Regions from separate parts of the Micromonospora sp. NPDC023888 genome, predicted to be linked through region 2. Evidence: predicted binding sites of a transcription regulator. Region 2 holds the regulator's gene; the other holds the start of a gene.
The links. The regulator HrcA, encoded in region 2, represses chaperone genes, less so after heat shock. The targets are predictions, from matches to a motif close to GGTTNGCACNCTCNNNNNGAGNGTGCNAACC.

Region 1 (7,607 bases), on a different contig from region 2:
CACGTCGACGCCGGGCTGGAACCGTTCATCGTGGTCGTAAGGTTCTCGGATGCACGGTCACCCCACGTACCCCGGAGTCAGCGACCGCAGTTCCCCATGGCCGGTGGTCGCGGCCGTGTTCGTCGGCTGCTGGACGGTCGCGATCACCGTGGCCACCCAGGCCGGTGGCTGGCTCACCGACCAGGTGCTGCTGGGCTTCGGACGGGACCGGGTCGGTTGGCTCTGGCCGGTGCTCGGGCTGGTCACCATCGTCCTGGTGGGCACGCCCGCGCTGCTGCTGGCGGTGCTGCCCCGGTCGACGACGGTCCGGGCCACCGGGCGCGTCTGGCTGTTCGGGGCACTAGCCCTCGGGGTGCTGACGGTGCTGCGGGTCGTGCCTCCGGTGCACCACGAGGCGTACCTCGCCGCGCTGGCCGTCGTGGCGGTGCTCAGCGCGCTCGCGGTGCGCCTGTCGGCGCGCCGGTGGGCGTACCCCGCCGCGGCCGGCGCTGTCGGCGGCGCGGCACCCACCGGAGACGGCGACGCCCCGCGGCCCGAGGTTGTCGGAGACCTGACATCGGTCGGACGGCGCATGCGCCCGGCCGGCGCGGTGCCGCTGCTCGCGGTCGCCGCCGGGATGGCGCTGCTGCTGCCGTGGGCCTGGCTGGGCGCGCTCGGCGGGCTCCTGGAGACCGCGCTCGCGCTGCTGGCGGCCGCGGCGCTCGGGGTGCTGGCCGCGACGCTGCTCGACGCCACCTTCTGGTCGCGGTTCGCGGTCGGGCGGCCACCCCGGCCGGCTCGGCTGGTGCTGGTCGGCGGCCTGGTCGGCGGGGTGGCGCTGCTCCTGCTCGCGGCCGGCACCGGTCAGTCCGGCGCGCAGTTGCCCGCGCTGCTGACCCTGCCCCCGGTGGGTTTCGCAGTGGCCGCGCTCTGGGCCGCGACGTGGCGGCCCACCGCCGACCCGGCCGACGCCGCGCGCGCCGGCCGGACGGCGACCGGGTGGCTGGTGGGCCTGGCCGCACTCGGCCCGCTGGCCTTCACCGACCCGGAAGAGATCACCCTGCTGCTGGTCGGCACCCGCGACGTCCCGTTCTGGGTGGCGGTCGCGGCCGGCGCGGGGCTCGCCGTCGCCGTCCTGGTCGCCGTCGGGTACGCGGTGCTGCTCGCCCGGCCGGCGGCGCGCACCCCGAGTCGTCGGGTCGCGGCGGTGGCAGCCGTGGTGCTGCTTGTGGCGTTCGGCGTGGTCGACCTCGGTCCCGGCCAGCCGGGCCTGTACGGCGAGCGACTGTTCGTGGTGCTGCGCGAGCAGGCCGACCTGACGGGTCTGCCGGCCGGACAGCCAGGTCGGGCCGGTCGGGACGCCCGCGCGGCGGAGGTCTACCGGCGGTTGGTGACGACCGCCGAGCGGAGCCAGGCAGACCTGCTCCGGGAGCTGGGTCGACTACGACTCGATCCGGTGTCGTACTACCTGGTGAACGCCGTCGAGGTGGACGGCGGCCCGGCGGTGCGGGCGTGGCTCGCCCGCCGACCGGAGGTGGCCCGGGTGCTGGTCAGCCAACGCCTGCGGCCGCTGCCGGCCCCGGCGGGGCAGAACCGGGGCACCGCCCCCAAGCCCACCGGACCGGAGTGGAACATCCGCCAGATCGGTGCCGACCGGGTCTGGTCCCAGCTCGGGGTGACCGGCACCGGAATCGTGGTCGGCAGCTCGGACTCGGGGGTGGACGGCACCCATCCGGCGCTGCGAGCCGGGTTCCGCGGCGGGGACGACTCCTGGTACGACCCGTGGGACGGCACCCGGAGCCCGACCGACCAGGGCGGACACGGCACCCACACGGTGGGCAGCGCGGTCGGGCGGGACGGCATCGGGGTGGCACCGGACGCGCAGTGGGTGGGCTGCGTCAACCTGGACCGCAACCTCGGCAGCCCCGCGCACTACCTGGACTGTCTCCAGTTCATGCTGGCGCCCTTCCCGGCCGGCGGCGACCCGTTCACCGACGGCCGACCGGAGCGCGCCCCGCAGGTGCTCAGCAACTCGTGGGGCTGCCCGCCGATCGAGGGCTGCGACCAGGGTGTGCTGCGCCCGGCCACCGCAGCGCTGGACGCCGCCGGGATCTTCGTGGTCGCCGCCGCCGGTAACACCGGGCCGTGGTGCGCGTCGATCGACGACCCGCCGGCACCGTACGCGGACGTGTTGACAGTGGGCGCGGTGGACGCGCAACGCCGGGTCGCGGAGTTCTCCTCGCGCGGGCCGGTGTCGGGTGGCACGGGCAAGCCGGACGTGCTGGCCCCGGGCGTGGGTGTGGTGTCGGCGATGCCGGGCGGCACGTACGCGGCGCTGGACGGCACCTCGATGGCGACTCCGCAGGTGGCGGGGGTGGTGGCGCTGATGTGGTCGGCGAACCCCGCGCTTGTCGGCGACGTGACCCGGACCCGGCAGCTCCTGCGGGACACCGCGACGGCGGCGACGCCCACCTACCGCTCCGACAACCCGGCCGACGCCTGCGGCGGCCCGTCGAACGTCACCGGTGCCGGACAGGTCGACGCCTACGCGGCCGTCGAGGCCGCCCGGCGGTGAGGTACGCGGACCAGCACCCGGTGATCTAGGGTCGGCGACCATGGACGCCGAGATCACCGTCACCGAACTGACCCCCGACCTGGCACCCGCCGTGGCGCGGCTCTGCGAGCAGGCTCTCGACCTGCCCGAGGACGCCGCCGAGGCGGCCGGAATCGTGGATGTGCTCTGGCCCCGGGCCGCCGCCGCCGACCGGCCGGTGGTAGGGCTGGGCGCGTACCGGGGGGCGGACCTGGTCGGGGTGCTGCTCTGCTCGGTCTCGTCGACCGAGGCGGGTACCGGACACGTGGACCTGGTCGCGGTCCTCCCGGACCACCGCCGCCGGGGCGTCGGCCGGGCGCTGCTGCGGCGGGCCGAGCGGGTGCTGGCCGAGCGCGGGGCAACCGAGGTGCTGCTGGCCGGGAACCCGCCGTACTACGCGTGGCCGGGCGTCGACGTCCGCTACACGCCGGCGGTCTGCGCCGCCCTCGCGCTGGGCTACCAGCAGGATCGGACCGCCTGGAACATGACCGCTGACCTGTCGTACGACGGGTCGCCGGCGCTGCGGTCCACCGAGGCGGCCGAGCGGCGGCTGGCCGACCAGGGTGTGACAGTACGCCGGGCGGAGCCGGCGGACCTGCCGGCGTTGACCGCGTTCGCCAGGTCCACCTTCGGTGGCACGTGGGACGGCGAGTTGGCCGGGTCGGTGGGTCGGGACGGCGCCGGTTGTCACCTGGCGGAGCGGGGCGGCGAGGTGCTCGGCTTCGCCGCGTACGGGTCGTCGCGGCCGAGCTGGTTCGGGCCGATGGGCACCGCGCCGGCCGCCGAGGGGTCGGGCATCGGTGGTGTCCTGTTGCGGCGCTGCCTGGCCGACCAGCAGGCGGCGGGGCTGACCCGGGCGGAGATCGGCTGGGTGGGGCCGGTGCCGTTCTACTCAGGCAGCGCGGGTGCCCGGATCGAGCGGGTCTTCTTCCTGTACCGGCGAACCCTGTCGCCGGCATAACCGGGGCAAAGAGGGCATTGGTTCATTCGCCCGCGTCGGCCATTGACGCCCCCTACCGTTTTGGTAGAGGAGGCAGCCATGACCACGGATGACGACCAGACCGAGGACGGCCCGCCGATCACCTGGAAACCAGTAGGCGAACTCCCCGGCCAACTGCCGTTCGACAGGCTCGACTACGGCGACGCCGAGCAACTGGCCGAGATGACCACCGACGACGAGTCGGCGCTCGTCGAGGAGCCACGGGAGATGGTGGACGCGCCGATCCAGTTGCTTCCGCCGTACAACCGGGCGCAGAAACGGCGCAACCAACGCCCACTGCCGACCTGACGACGAACGGGGCGGACCGCGTCAGCGGCCCGCCCCGTTCGGTGTCGGAACTGGACTCAGAAGTCCATGTCCCCGCCACCCGGGCCAGCCGGGGCAGCCGGGGTCTTCTCCGGCTTGTCCGCGACGACGGCCTCGGTGGTGAGGAACAGCGCCGCGATGGACGCGGCGTTCTGCAGCGCCGAGCGCGTCACCTTGGCCGGGTCGATGATGCCCGCGGCCAGCAGGTCGACGTACTCGCCGTTGGCGGCGTTGAGGCCGTGACCCGCTTCGAGGTTACGGACCTTCTCCACCACGACGCCGCCCTCAAGGCCGGCGTTGACGGCGATCTGCCGCAGCGGGGCGTCCAGCGCCACCTTGACGATGTTCGCACCGGTCGCCTCGTCGCCGACCAGGTCGAGCTTGTCGAAGGCGGTCTTGCCGGCCTGGACCAGCGCGACGCCACCACCCGGGACGATGCCCTCCTCGACGGCGGCCTTCGCGTTGCGAACGGCGTCCTCGATGCGGTGCTTGCGCTCCTTGAGCTCGACCTCGGTGGCCGCGCCGACCTTGATGACCGCAACGCCGCCGGCCAGCTTGGCCAGCCGCTCCTGCAGCTTCTCCCGGTCGTAGTCGGAGTCGCTCTTGTCGATCTCGGCCCGGATCTGGTTGACCCGGCCCTGGATCTGCTCGGCGTCACCGGCACCGTCGACGATGGTGGTCTCGTCCTTGGTCACCACGACCTTGCGGGCGCGGCCCAGCATGTCGAGGCTGGCGGCGTCGAGCTTGAGGCCGACCTCCTCGCTGATGACCTGACCACCGGCGAGGATGGCGATGTCGGTCAGCATGGCCTTGCGGCGGTCACCGAAGCCCGGCGCCTTGACGGCGACCGACTTGAAGGTGCCACGGACCTTGTTGACCACCAGGGTGGCGAGGGCCTCGCCCTCCAGGTCCTCGGCGATGATCAGCAGCGGCTTGCCCGACTGCATGACCTTCTCCAGGATCGGGAGCAGGTCCTTCACCGACGAGATCTTGCTGTTGGCGATCAGGATGTACGGGTCGTCGAAGACGGCCTCCATACGCTCCGGGTCGGTCATGAAGTAGGCCGAGATGTAGCCCTTGTCGAAGCGCATACCCTCGGTGAGCTCCAGCTCCAGCCCGAAGGTGTTGCTCTCCTCGACGGTGATGACGCCTTCCTTGCCGACCTTGTCCATCGCCTCGGCGATGATCTCGCCGACGGTGCTGTCGCCAGCGGAGATGGAGGCGGTGGAGGCGATCTGCTCCTTGGTCTCGACGTCCTTGGCGAGCTTGGACAGCTCCTCCGAGACGCTCGCGACCGCGGCCTCGATGCCCCGCTTCAGGGCCATCGGGTTGGCGCCGGCGGCCACGTTGCGCAGGCCCTCGCGAACCAGGGCCTGGGCCAGGACGGTCGCCGTCGTCGTGCCGTCACCGGCAACGTCGTCGGTCTTCTTGGCGACCTCCTTGACCAGCTCAGCGCCGATCTTCTCGTACGGGTCCTCGAGCTCGATCTCCTTGGCGATGCTCACACCATCGTTGGTGATGGTGGGGGCACCCCACTTCTTCTCGAGCACGACGTTGCGGCCCTTGGGGCCGAGGGTCACCTTTACGGCGTCGGCGAGCTGGTTCATGCCCCGCTCGAGGCCGCGGCGCGCCTCTTCGTCGAACGCGATCATCTTGGCCATACGGCGTTGTCCTCCTGGACACTCACGGGCCACCCGAGATGTGTGCCCCGGATGGGCCGCCTGGTGTACGCACCTTGGGACGTCGCCACCTGGCGACGACGACGTCCTTCGGCCGGGCCGGATAGCCCGCGACGACCGGCCATGTGTCGCCCCGGCGTCTCCACGCCGGTGCAACCTGGCCCCACCGTCCCGACCATTGGCACTCACGGTATGCGAGTGCCAATGACTTGTTTAGCACTCTCCCCTGCCGAGTGCAAGCACGATGGGGCCGCTCAGCCGAGTTCCGCGGCCAGTACGGCAGTGTTCACCGGCGCCTCATGGGCGCGCTGCTCGGCGTACGTCACCAGCAGACCGATCAACTGGGCCAGGTGGGCCGGCAGGGCCAGCGCGGCGGTGACCCCGATCACCGCCACCGCCGCGACCGCGGTGCCCGGCGACGTGAGGGGATCCGTGCCGATCGCGGTGGTGCCCGCCCCCTCCAGGACATTGGTGACCACGTTGACGACGACGACCGCCAGGGCCACCAGAGCCACCCGACCGAGCAGCAGGCCGAGCCGGTCGTGGAACATCCGGAACGACCGGCCGATCGGGTTGTGGCGTTCGAAGAGATAGACCGGGCCGGCCATGCTCAGCGCGAACGTCAGGTAGATACCCGGCAGCACGCAGCAACAGAAGCCGATGCCCGCGATCACGCTGATCAACAGGGTCCAGCCCCAAAGCCCGAGTGCCCGACGGAGGCCGTAGCGCAGCGCGACATCCAGGCTGCCCGGCTGACCGGACGCCTGCTGCGTGATCACCCAACTGCCGGCGGCCCAGCCGACGGCCTGCACCAGCCCGACCAGCAGACTGCCGCCGATCGCCACCACGAGAAGACCCGCCAGATCGGCGGCGAACGTGTCCGGCAGAGCGGGAGTCGGGTCAGCACCGATCTGGGCGTCCCATTTCGCCGTCGGGTCGATGCCCAGGGCGATCACCGAGAGCACGGCCGCCGGCAACACCTGGGTGAGCAGCATGAGGGGCACCAACTGCCGCCAGCCCCGACGCAGCGCTCCCCCACACCTGGCGAACCAGCCGGCCAGACCGGCGCCGCGCGGAGTGACGAGCGGGTCGTTCGGGTCGAACCCGTAACCCGGCGGGTACCAGCCGACCGGCTGCCCGGGATACCAGGGCTGCGCACCGTAGGGACCCGGGCCGGGCGGGTAGCCGCCGGTGGGCGGGAACGTCCAACCCGGTGGCGGCGGACCCCAGCCGCCCTGCGCCGGGTCCCAGCCGGGCGGCGGGCCGGCCGGAGGTACGCCGGGCCTCACCTCGGATGGCATGTCCCCTGCCGGGCCGGAACTGCCGTACGACACTGTCGGATCGGACGGACCGGGCTCCCCCGGCCCAGAGGGTGGGGTGGGCGGGGGCGGCTGGTCAGTCATGAACGCTCCTCAGCATCGGCTGGAACGGCCACGATCTTCCCGGTTGTGCGCCAGTGGCGCTGCCCCGACCCGCGGGGCGATCGAGGAGGAAAGCTCAGGCGATGACGCGTACGTGCTCGGCCTGCGGGCCCTTCTGACCCTGGGCGATCTCGAACTCCACCCGCTGACCGTCGTCAAGCGCCTTGTAGCCGTCCATCTCGATCGCGGAGAAGTGAACGAAAACGTCCTGACCGCCGTCGACGGCGATGAAGCCGTAGCCCTTTTCGGCGTTGAACCACTTCACGGTGCCCTGTGCCACGGTGCACTTCCCTCACTATGCGCGGTGTTGCCTGACCTGGCGCACGGCACGGCCGGACGCCCACCGGCCACCACCTCAGCGATCGATGGCGACCATTGAAAAAGGTGACCGAAATCGCACGCTACACGAGCAGTGAGCGCCGCGCACGGTCACAAATCGGGCATATTCCGGGGCCGGTCCGACTGCGCGAGTCGGTCGGCTTTCGGCCCACCGGATCCATGTCGGCGACTGCGCGGTGCGGCTCCGGGCACCGGGCCGGCGGGCACGGCCGTGACGGCAACCGACCCTGTGGTAGGCATGCGGGCATGACCACCGATACGGGCGCGACAGCCCTGCGGCAGGCGGAGAT
Region 2 (7,607 bases):
GGCCCACCCACCCGGGCCAGCACCGGCTTCGGGCACTCCCAGACCGCCGCGAGCACGTCGCCAAGCATCCCGGCGGGCACCGCGCCGCTGGCGTACGCCGCAGCCGTCTCCTTCAGGTCCGCTCCCGAGCAGAAGACCGGACCGGTGTGGTCGAGCACGATCGCCCGGACCGTCTCGTCGGCGACCGCGTCGCCCAGCCCGGCCAGCAACTGCTTCATGAGCCCGGTGGAGAGCGCGTTGCGGTTGTGCGGGCTGTCCAGGGTGAGGGTGGTCACCCCACGGGCCGTGGCGACCCGCACGAGGACGTCGGGAGAGGTCATGCCGGGCACACTAGTGGCCATGCCCGGCGTCCTTCCAGAAGGTGAGACCGTCCCCGTCGACGGATCGCTGCCCGCCACCGCCACCACGGCGGTCGGCGCGCGCGGCTTCGGCGTGTACGTCCACGTGCCGTTCTGCGCCAGCCGCTGCGGCTACTGCGACTTCAACACCTACACCGCGGCCGAGCTGGGCGGCGGCGCCAGCCGCGAGGGGTACGCCGACACCGTCCTGGCCGAGCTGGCGCTCGCTGCCCGGGTGCTCGGCGACACCCCGCCGCCCCGGGTCGACACCGTCTTCGTCGGCGGCGGCACCCCCACCCTGCTCCCCGCCGACGACCTGGCCCGCATCCTCGACGGCATCGACCGCACCTGGGGGCTGGCCGCCGACGCCGAGGTGACCACCGAGGCCAACCCGGAGTCGGTCACCCCCGAATCGTTGAAGCTGCTGCGGGCCGCCGGCTACACCCGGATCTCGCTGGGTATGCAGTCCGCCTCCCCGGGGGTGCTGGCGATCCTGGACCGCAAGCACAGCGCCGGCCGGGCCACCGCTGCCGCACTGGAAGCGCGTGACGCCGGATTCGAGCACGTCAACCTGGACCTGATCTATGGAACCCCGGGGGAGCGGCCGGAGGACTTCGCCGCCTCGCTGGAGCAGGTCGTGGCCGCCGGGGTGGACCACGTCAGCGCGTACGCCCTGATCGTCGAGGACGGCACCCGGCTCGCCGCCCGGATGCGGCGCGGCGAACTGGCGTACCCGAGTGACGACGTGGCCGCGGACCGCTACCTGGCCGCGGAGGCCGCGCTCGACGCGGCCGGGCTGTCCTGGTACGAGGTCTCCAACTGGGCTCGCACCGACGACGCCCGGTGCCGGCACAACCTGCTCTACTGGACCGGCGCGGACTGGTGGGGGCTGGGGCCGGGGGCGCACAGCCACGTCGGCGGGGTGCGCTGGTGGAACGTCAAGCACCCCTCGGCGTACGCCAAGCGGTTGGCCGAGGGCGCGTCTCCCGGCCTGGCCCGGGAGGTGCTCACGGCCGACGAGACGCACATGGAGGACGTGATGCTCCGGCTGCGGCTCGCCAGCGGCCTGCCGCTCGCGGTGCTCGACGCCACCGGACGGGCGGGCGCCGAGCGGGCACTTGCCGGCGGCCTGCTGGCCGCCGACGAGTACGCCGCCGGTCGGGCGGTGCTCACCCTGCGCGGGCGGCTGCTCGCCGACGCGGTGGTGCGCGACCTGCTGCCCTGAGCCAGCCCCGCTGCCCCGGACCGGGGCAGCGGAGCACCGGACCGGCCGGGGGAGCGGCCGACCCGGGTCACTTGATGAAGCTGGCCGAGAGCGGGTAGCGGTAGAGCTGACCCTCGTTGGCCTTGATGCCGGCGATGATGCCGAACACGGCGCCGAGGATGATGGCGGCCCCGACCCCGATGAAGCCGATCAGGATGCAGGACAGCACCCAGCCGACCACGCCGACGACCGACCAGATGAGCTGGAAGTTGAGCGCCGCCGCGGCGTGCGCCCGCACCGTCGGGGACTGGTTGCCGCGGGCCAGCAGCGCCACCAGCGGGCCGATCCAACCCAGCACCCCACCGCTGAGGATCATGCCGGCGGCGCCGCCGAAGTGCGCGACGAGCGCCCAGGTCTTGTCCTCGTTGCTGGCAAAGCCGCCACCGGGGCCGCCGTAGGCGCCGCCGGTCGGATATCCGCCAGCAGGGTAGCCACCGGGCGGCGGGTAACCACCGGGCGGCGGATAGCCCCCCGCCGGGGGGTAGCCGCCTGACGGCGGTTGGTCACCGGTGGGCGGCGGATAGCCACCAGCCGGGGGATAGCCGCCCGGGCCAGGCGCCCCGGACAGTGGTGCGGTGGGTGGCTCGGCCGACGGGTACGAGCTGGGAGAGGTCGGCTCCGGCGGGTAGTTGCCGGGGTCACCCGCGCCGGGAGGGCGAGGAGGTTCAGTCATGGATGTCACGGTAGGGGTCCGTGGCAACGCCGCACCAGTGGGCGGCCGTTGATCATCGCGCCGGCGGGTACGCCGACGTAGACTGGCACTCGCTACAGTCGAGTGCCAGGACGGCTATGCCGGGCCCCACGGCCCCGGCGGCCGACGTGCGACAGGAGGTGCGGAGGATGGGTCTCGACGACCGGAAGCTCGCCGTGCTCCGCGCGATCGTCGAGGACTACGTCTCCACCCAGGAGCCGGTCGGCAGCAAGGCGCTTGTCGAGCGGCACCAGCTCGGGGTCTCCCCGGCCACGGTCCGCAACGACATGGCCGTGCTGGAGGAGGAGGGCTACATCCGGCAGCCGCACACGAGTGCCGGCCGGGTGCCCACCGACCGCGGCTACCGGCTCTTCGTCGACCGGTTGTCCCGGGTCAAGCCGCTCAGCCCGGCCGAACGTCGGGCCATCGAGCGCTTCCTGGTCGGCGCTGTCGATCTCGACGACGTGGTGCACCGCACAGTGCGGCTGCTCGCCCAGTTGACCCGGCAGGTGGCCGTCGTGCAGTACCCGAGCCTGGCCCGCTCCTCGGTCCGGCACCTGGAGCTGGTGCCGATCTCCACCACCCGGCTGATGCTCGTCATGATCGCTGACACCGGGCGGGTCGAGCAGCGGCTGGTGGAGCTGCCCGGTCCGGTGCCGGCCGACGACGTCATCGACCTGCGCCGGCTGGCAAACGAGAAGCTCGCCGGCGCGCGGCTGTCCGACACGCCGCCGTTGGTGCAGGCGCTCGTCGAGGAGGTGCCGGCCGAGTTGCGCCCGGCGATGACCACGCTCTCCACCGTCCTTCTGGAGACGCTTGTCGAGCGGCACGAGGAACGCATCGCGCTGGCCGGCACCGCGAACCTCACCCGGGGCGGCCTGCTCGACTTCCAGGGTTCGCTGCGTCCGATCCTGGAGGCGCTGGAGGAGGAGGTCGTGCTCCTCAAGCTCATCGGTGAGACGGAGCCGAGCACGACCCGGGTGCTGATCGGCGACGAGAACGAGTTCGACAACCTGCGGGCCGCCTCGGTGGTCAGCACCGGGTACGGCCCAGGCACCACGATCGTCGGCGGCCTGGGAGTGCTGGGACCCACCCGGATGGACTACCCCGGCACCATCGCCACGGTGCGCGCCGTGGCACGCTACGTGGGCGAGTTGCTGGCCCAGAACTGACCAGTCAGGGCCGACGGCCGGCTGTTTGCCGCCGGATCGGCGCAACGCGAGACGAACATGAGGACACGGAACGCAGTGGCCAGGGACTACTACGGCATCCTCGGTGTCAGCCGGGAAGCCTCCGATGACGAGATCAAGCGTGCCTACCGCAAGCTGGCGCGCCAGTTCCACCCGGACGTCAATCCGGACCCGGAGGCTCAGGAGAAGTTCAAGGACATCAACGCGGCGTACGAGGTCCTCTCGGACGACCGGAAGCGGCAGATCGTCGACCTGGGTGGCGACCCGCTCGCCCCGGGCGGCGGTGGCGCCGGCGGCCCGGGTGGCCCCGGTGGCGCCGGCCCGTTCGTCGGTTTCCAGGACATCATGGACGCGTTCTTCGGTGGCGCGGCCGGTGGGGCGCGCGGCCCCCGTCCACGGACCCGCCCGGGTGCCGACGCGATCCTGCGACTCGAACTGGACCTGCACGAGACGGCGTTCGGCGTCGAGGCCCCGATCACCGTCGACACCGCCGTGCTCTGCACCACCTGCTCCGGCGCCGGCACGGCCGCCGGCACCCACCTGGCGACCTGCGAGGCGTGTGCCGGTCGGGGCGAGGTGCAGTCGGTGCAGCGCACCTTCCTCGGCCAGGTGGTCTCCGCCCGGCCGTGCACCGTGTGCCAGGGCTACGGCACCACCATCCCGCACCCCTGCCCCACCTGCGCCGGCGACGGCCGGGTGCGCACCCGCCGTTCGCTGACCGTCAAGATCCCGGCCGGCGTCGAGGACGGCATGCGGATCCGGCTGGCCCAGCAGGGCGAGGTGGGCCCGGGTGGCGGCACCGCCGGTGACCTCTACGTGGAGATCCACGAACGGCCACACGACGTCTACTCCCGCAAGGGCGACGACCTGCACTGCCGGGTCACCGTGCCGATGACGGCGGCGGCGCTCGGCACCCGCCTGACCATCAAGACCCTGGACAGCGAGGAGACGGTCGACGTCAAGGCCGGCACCCAGCCGGCCAGCACGCTGCGACTGCGCGCCCGGGGCGTGCCGCACCTGCGCGGCACCGGCCGAGGCGACCTCTACGTGCACCTGGACGTGCGGACCCCGACCAAGCTCGACCCGGACCAGGAAAAGATGCTGCGCGACTTCGCCAAGACCCGCGGTGAGGAGGTCGCCGAGCTGTCCAAGCAGGGCGGCTTCTTCTCCCGGATGCGCGACGCGTTCAACGGGCACGCCTGAGGTGTCCGCGCCGCTGTTCCTGGTGGAGGCGCTGCCCACCGGCGACGCGCTGACCCTGGACGGCCCGGAGGGGCACCACGCCGCCACCGTGCAGCGACTGCGCGTCGGCGAGGAGCTGCTGCTCGCCGACGGTCGGGGTGGCACGGCCGCCGCCGTGGTCACCGCCGTCGGCCGGGGCACCCTGGAGGTCACCATCACCTCCCGGGGGTACGCGGACGCGCCGGTCCCCCGGATCGTGGCGGTGCAGGGCATCGCCAAGGGCGACCGCGGTGAGCTGGCGGTGCAGGCGATGACCGAGGTCGGCGTGGACGAGATCGTGCCCTGGGCGGCGTCCCGCTCGGTGACCCAGTGGCGTGGCGACCGGGGCGTACGCGCCCGGGAAAAGTGGGTGTCCACCGCTCGGGAGGCCGCCAAGCAGGCCCGCCGGCCGTGGCTGCCCGTGGTGGCCGGCGCGCCGGACGAGTCCACCGCCACCGTCGCCCGCCGGATCGCCGGCGCCGCCGCCGGGTTCGTGCTGCACGAGGAGGCCGAGGAGCGGCTCAGCACCGCCGAGCTGCCGCCCGCCGGTGAGATCGTCCTGGTCGTCGGCCCCGAGGGTGGCATCGCGCCGGCCGAGCTGACGGCCTTCCGGGAGGCGGGCGGGCGAGTGGTCCGGCTCGGCCCGGCCGTGCTGCGCACCTCGACCGCCGGCGTGGCGGCGCTCAGCGTGCTCGCCACCCGCCTCGGCCGCTGGTGACCTGACCCACGCGGCTGCCCGGCCACCTCTTCCCGTCGGCAGCGCCTACACCACCGCGGCGCTGGTCGGCATCGGCGCCATGGTGATCACGACGCTGACCAGCCTCGCTCTCGCGGGCCCACGCTCGTCCGGGACCAACCCGTAAGTTGGATGCACTCATCCCAACAGTGGAGGTTCCATGCCCAAGGGCTACTGGGTCAGCGTCTACCGCACCATTTCGGACCCCGAGAAGCTGGCCGCTTACAACGAGCTGGCCGGTCCGGCCGCCAGGGCCTGGGGCGGTCGGACCCTCGTCCGTGGCGGCCGGGTCGCCGCATACGACGGCGGAATCGCCGAGCGCACCGTCGTTGTCGAGTTCGACAGCTTCGAGCAGGCCGTCGCGGCACGGGAGAGTGCGGCCTACCAGGAGGCGCTGGTCGCCCTCTCCGACGGCGTCGAGCGCGACTTCCGCATCGTCGAAGGCATCGACTGAGCGAGGTCCAGTCGGAACTCGGCGTCGCCGCCTGAGGCATGCCTGGTGGTCCTGTCCTGCCCACTTCGTCTGGGCAGCTTCCCGGGGCCGGAGCGGCGGGAACCGGCGTGGCTGCACCCGTGGGTGGAAACCGAGGGACCCATCGGGTGCGGCGTTGACCTTCCCTCAGCTCCGCAGGTAGGACGCGCCGTTGAGGTCGACGATCGTGCCGGACGCCCACTCGGCCTGCGGCGAGGCGAGCCAGTGCACGGCGGCGGCGATCTCCTCCGGCTGGGCCACCCGGTCGAACGGGCTCTGGGCCCGGATGGCCGCGCCTTGCTCGCCGCGCAGGTGCTCGGTGGTCATGTCGGTCGCCACGAAGCCTGGCGCGACGGTGGCGACCGTGATGCCGTACGGCGCGAGCGCCACGGCGAGGGACTGGCCCAGGGCGTTCAGCCCGGCCTTGCTGGCGCCGTACGCCGGCTGGTCCGGCTCGCCCCGGAACGCGCCCCGCGACGAGACGTTGACGATCCGACCGCCGCGCTCGCGCATGTGCTGGGCGGCGCACCAGGTGACGTTGCCGGCACCGGTCAGGTTGGTCGCCAGCACCTGCTGCCAGCGCTGCTGCCACTGCTCGTAGGACGCGCCGAAGATCGGGTGCGGGTCGTCCCGGTCGCCGTACGTCCCGGCGTTGTTGACGAGCACGTCCAGCCCGCCGAGCAGCTCGGCGGCCCGGTCGACCATGGCCCGGACCGAGTCCGGGTCGGTGAGGTCGGCGCGGACCACCACGTGCCCGTCGCCGGGCAGCTGCGCGCGCACCTTCTCGGCCGCCTCGGCGGAGTCGCGGTGGTGGATTGCCACCCGGTCGCCGCTGGCCGCGAACGCCATCGCCACCGCGCGGCCGATCCCGCGTGAGGCACCGGTCACGAGTACCGCTCGATCCGTCATGCCGGCCATCCTGCCTCAGCCGCCATCTCCCCTCCTACACTGCCCCGATGGGATCCGACTGCCTGTTCTGCCGCATCGTCGCCGGGGAGATCCCGGCCACCGTGGTCCGGGAGACCGACACCACGCTCGCCTTCCGTGACATCGACCCGAAGGCGCCGGTGCACGTCCTGGTCATTCCGAAGGAGCACTACGCCGACGTCGCCACGCTCGCCCAGGGCGACCCGGCGCTGGCCGCCGACGTGCTGGCGACGTCCGCCGCGGTGGCCGAGGACGAGGGCCTGCTCGGTGACGGTTTCCGGTTGATGTTCAACACCGGGGCGTACGGCGGGCAGGAAGTGTTCCACGTGCACGCGCACCTGCTCGGTGGTGCGCCACTCGGCCCGATGCTCGCCCGGGACCTGGCATGACGGCCGTCCCCGACGTGTACGACCGGTTGGGTCGGCTGGTCCGCAGGGTGCAGGCCGACGCCCGGGTGCCGGCGGTGTCGGCGGCGCTGCACCGGGCCGACCGACCGCTCTGGAACTGCACCGTCGGCGCGACAGGCACGGACAGCCCGTTGGGGCCGGGCACCCAGTTCCGGATCGGCTCGGTCACCAAGACCTTCACCGCGGTGCTGGTCCTCCAGTGCCGCGACGACGGGCTGCTGGACCTGGACGACCCGGTGGGCCGGCACCTGGACCTTCCCGCACACGGCGAGCTGACCGTCCGCCGGTTGTTGTCGCACACCGCCGGCCTGCAACGCGAGCCGTTCGGTGACGTCTGGGACAGCCTGCGCGCGCCGGACGC

Region 1: a site for HrcA is predicted at 5,734-5,764, ahead of groL (chaperonin GroEL). Genes of this name have one in related genera too.

Annotation. Positions count from the first base shown of each region.
Region 1 covers NZ_JBEZZW010000011.1:193,437-201,043, forward strand. Annotated here, with positions in the region: gene AB0F61_RS13200 (S8 family serine peptidase) at 50-2,554, shown strand; gene AB0F61_RS13205 (GNAT family N-acetyltransferase) at 2,595-3,533, shown strand; gene AB0F61_RS13210 (hypothetical protein) at 3,612-3,860, shown strand; gene groL (chaperonin GroEL) at 3,917-5,539, opposite strand; gene AB0F61_RS13220 (hypothetical protein) at 5,812-6,960, opposite strand; gene AB0F61_RS13225 (cold-shock protein) at 7,055-7,258, opposite strand; gene AB0F61_RS13230 (GNAT family N-acetyltransferase) at 7,564-7,607, shown strand, end outside.
Region 2 covers NZ_JBEZZW010000006.1:43,808-51,414, reverse strand. Annotated here, with positions in the region: gene AB0F61_RS07130 (enoyl-CoA hydratase-related protein) at 1-320, opposite strand, end outside; gene hemW (radical SAM family heme chaperone HemW) at 340-1,563, shown strand; gene AB0F61_RS07120 (DUF4870 domain-containing protein) at 1,631-2,275, opposite strand; gene hrcA (heat-inducible transcriptional repressor HrcA) at 2,443-3,465, shown strand; gene dnaJ (molecular chaperone DnaJ) at 3,541-4,686, shown strand; gene AB0F61_RS07105 (16S rRNA (uracil(1498)-N(3))-methyltransferase) at 4,688-5,422, shown strand; gene AB0F61_RS07100 (DUF1330 domain-containing protein) at 5,601-5,894, shown strand; gene AB0F61_RS07095 (SDR family oxidoreductase) at 6,060-6,821, opposite strand; gene AB0F61_RS07090 (histidine triad nucleotide-binding protein) at 6,869-7,228, shown strand; gene AB0F61_RS07085 (serine hydrolase domain-containing protein) at 7,225-7,607, shown strand, end outside.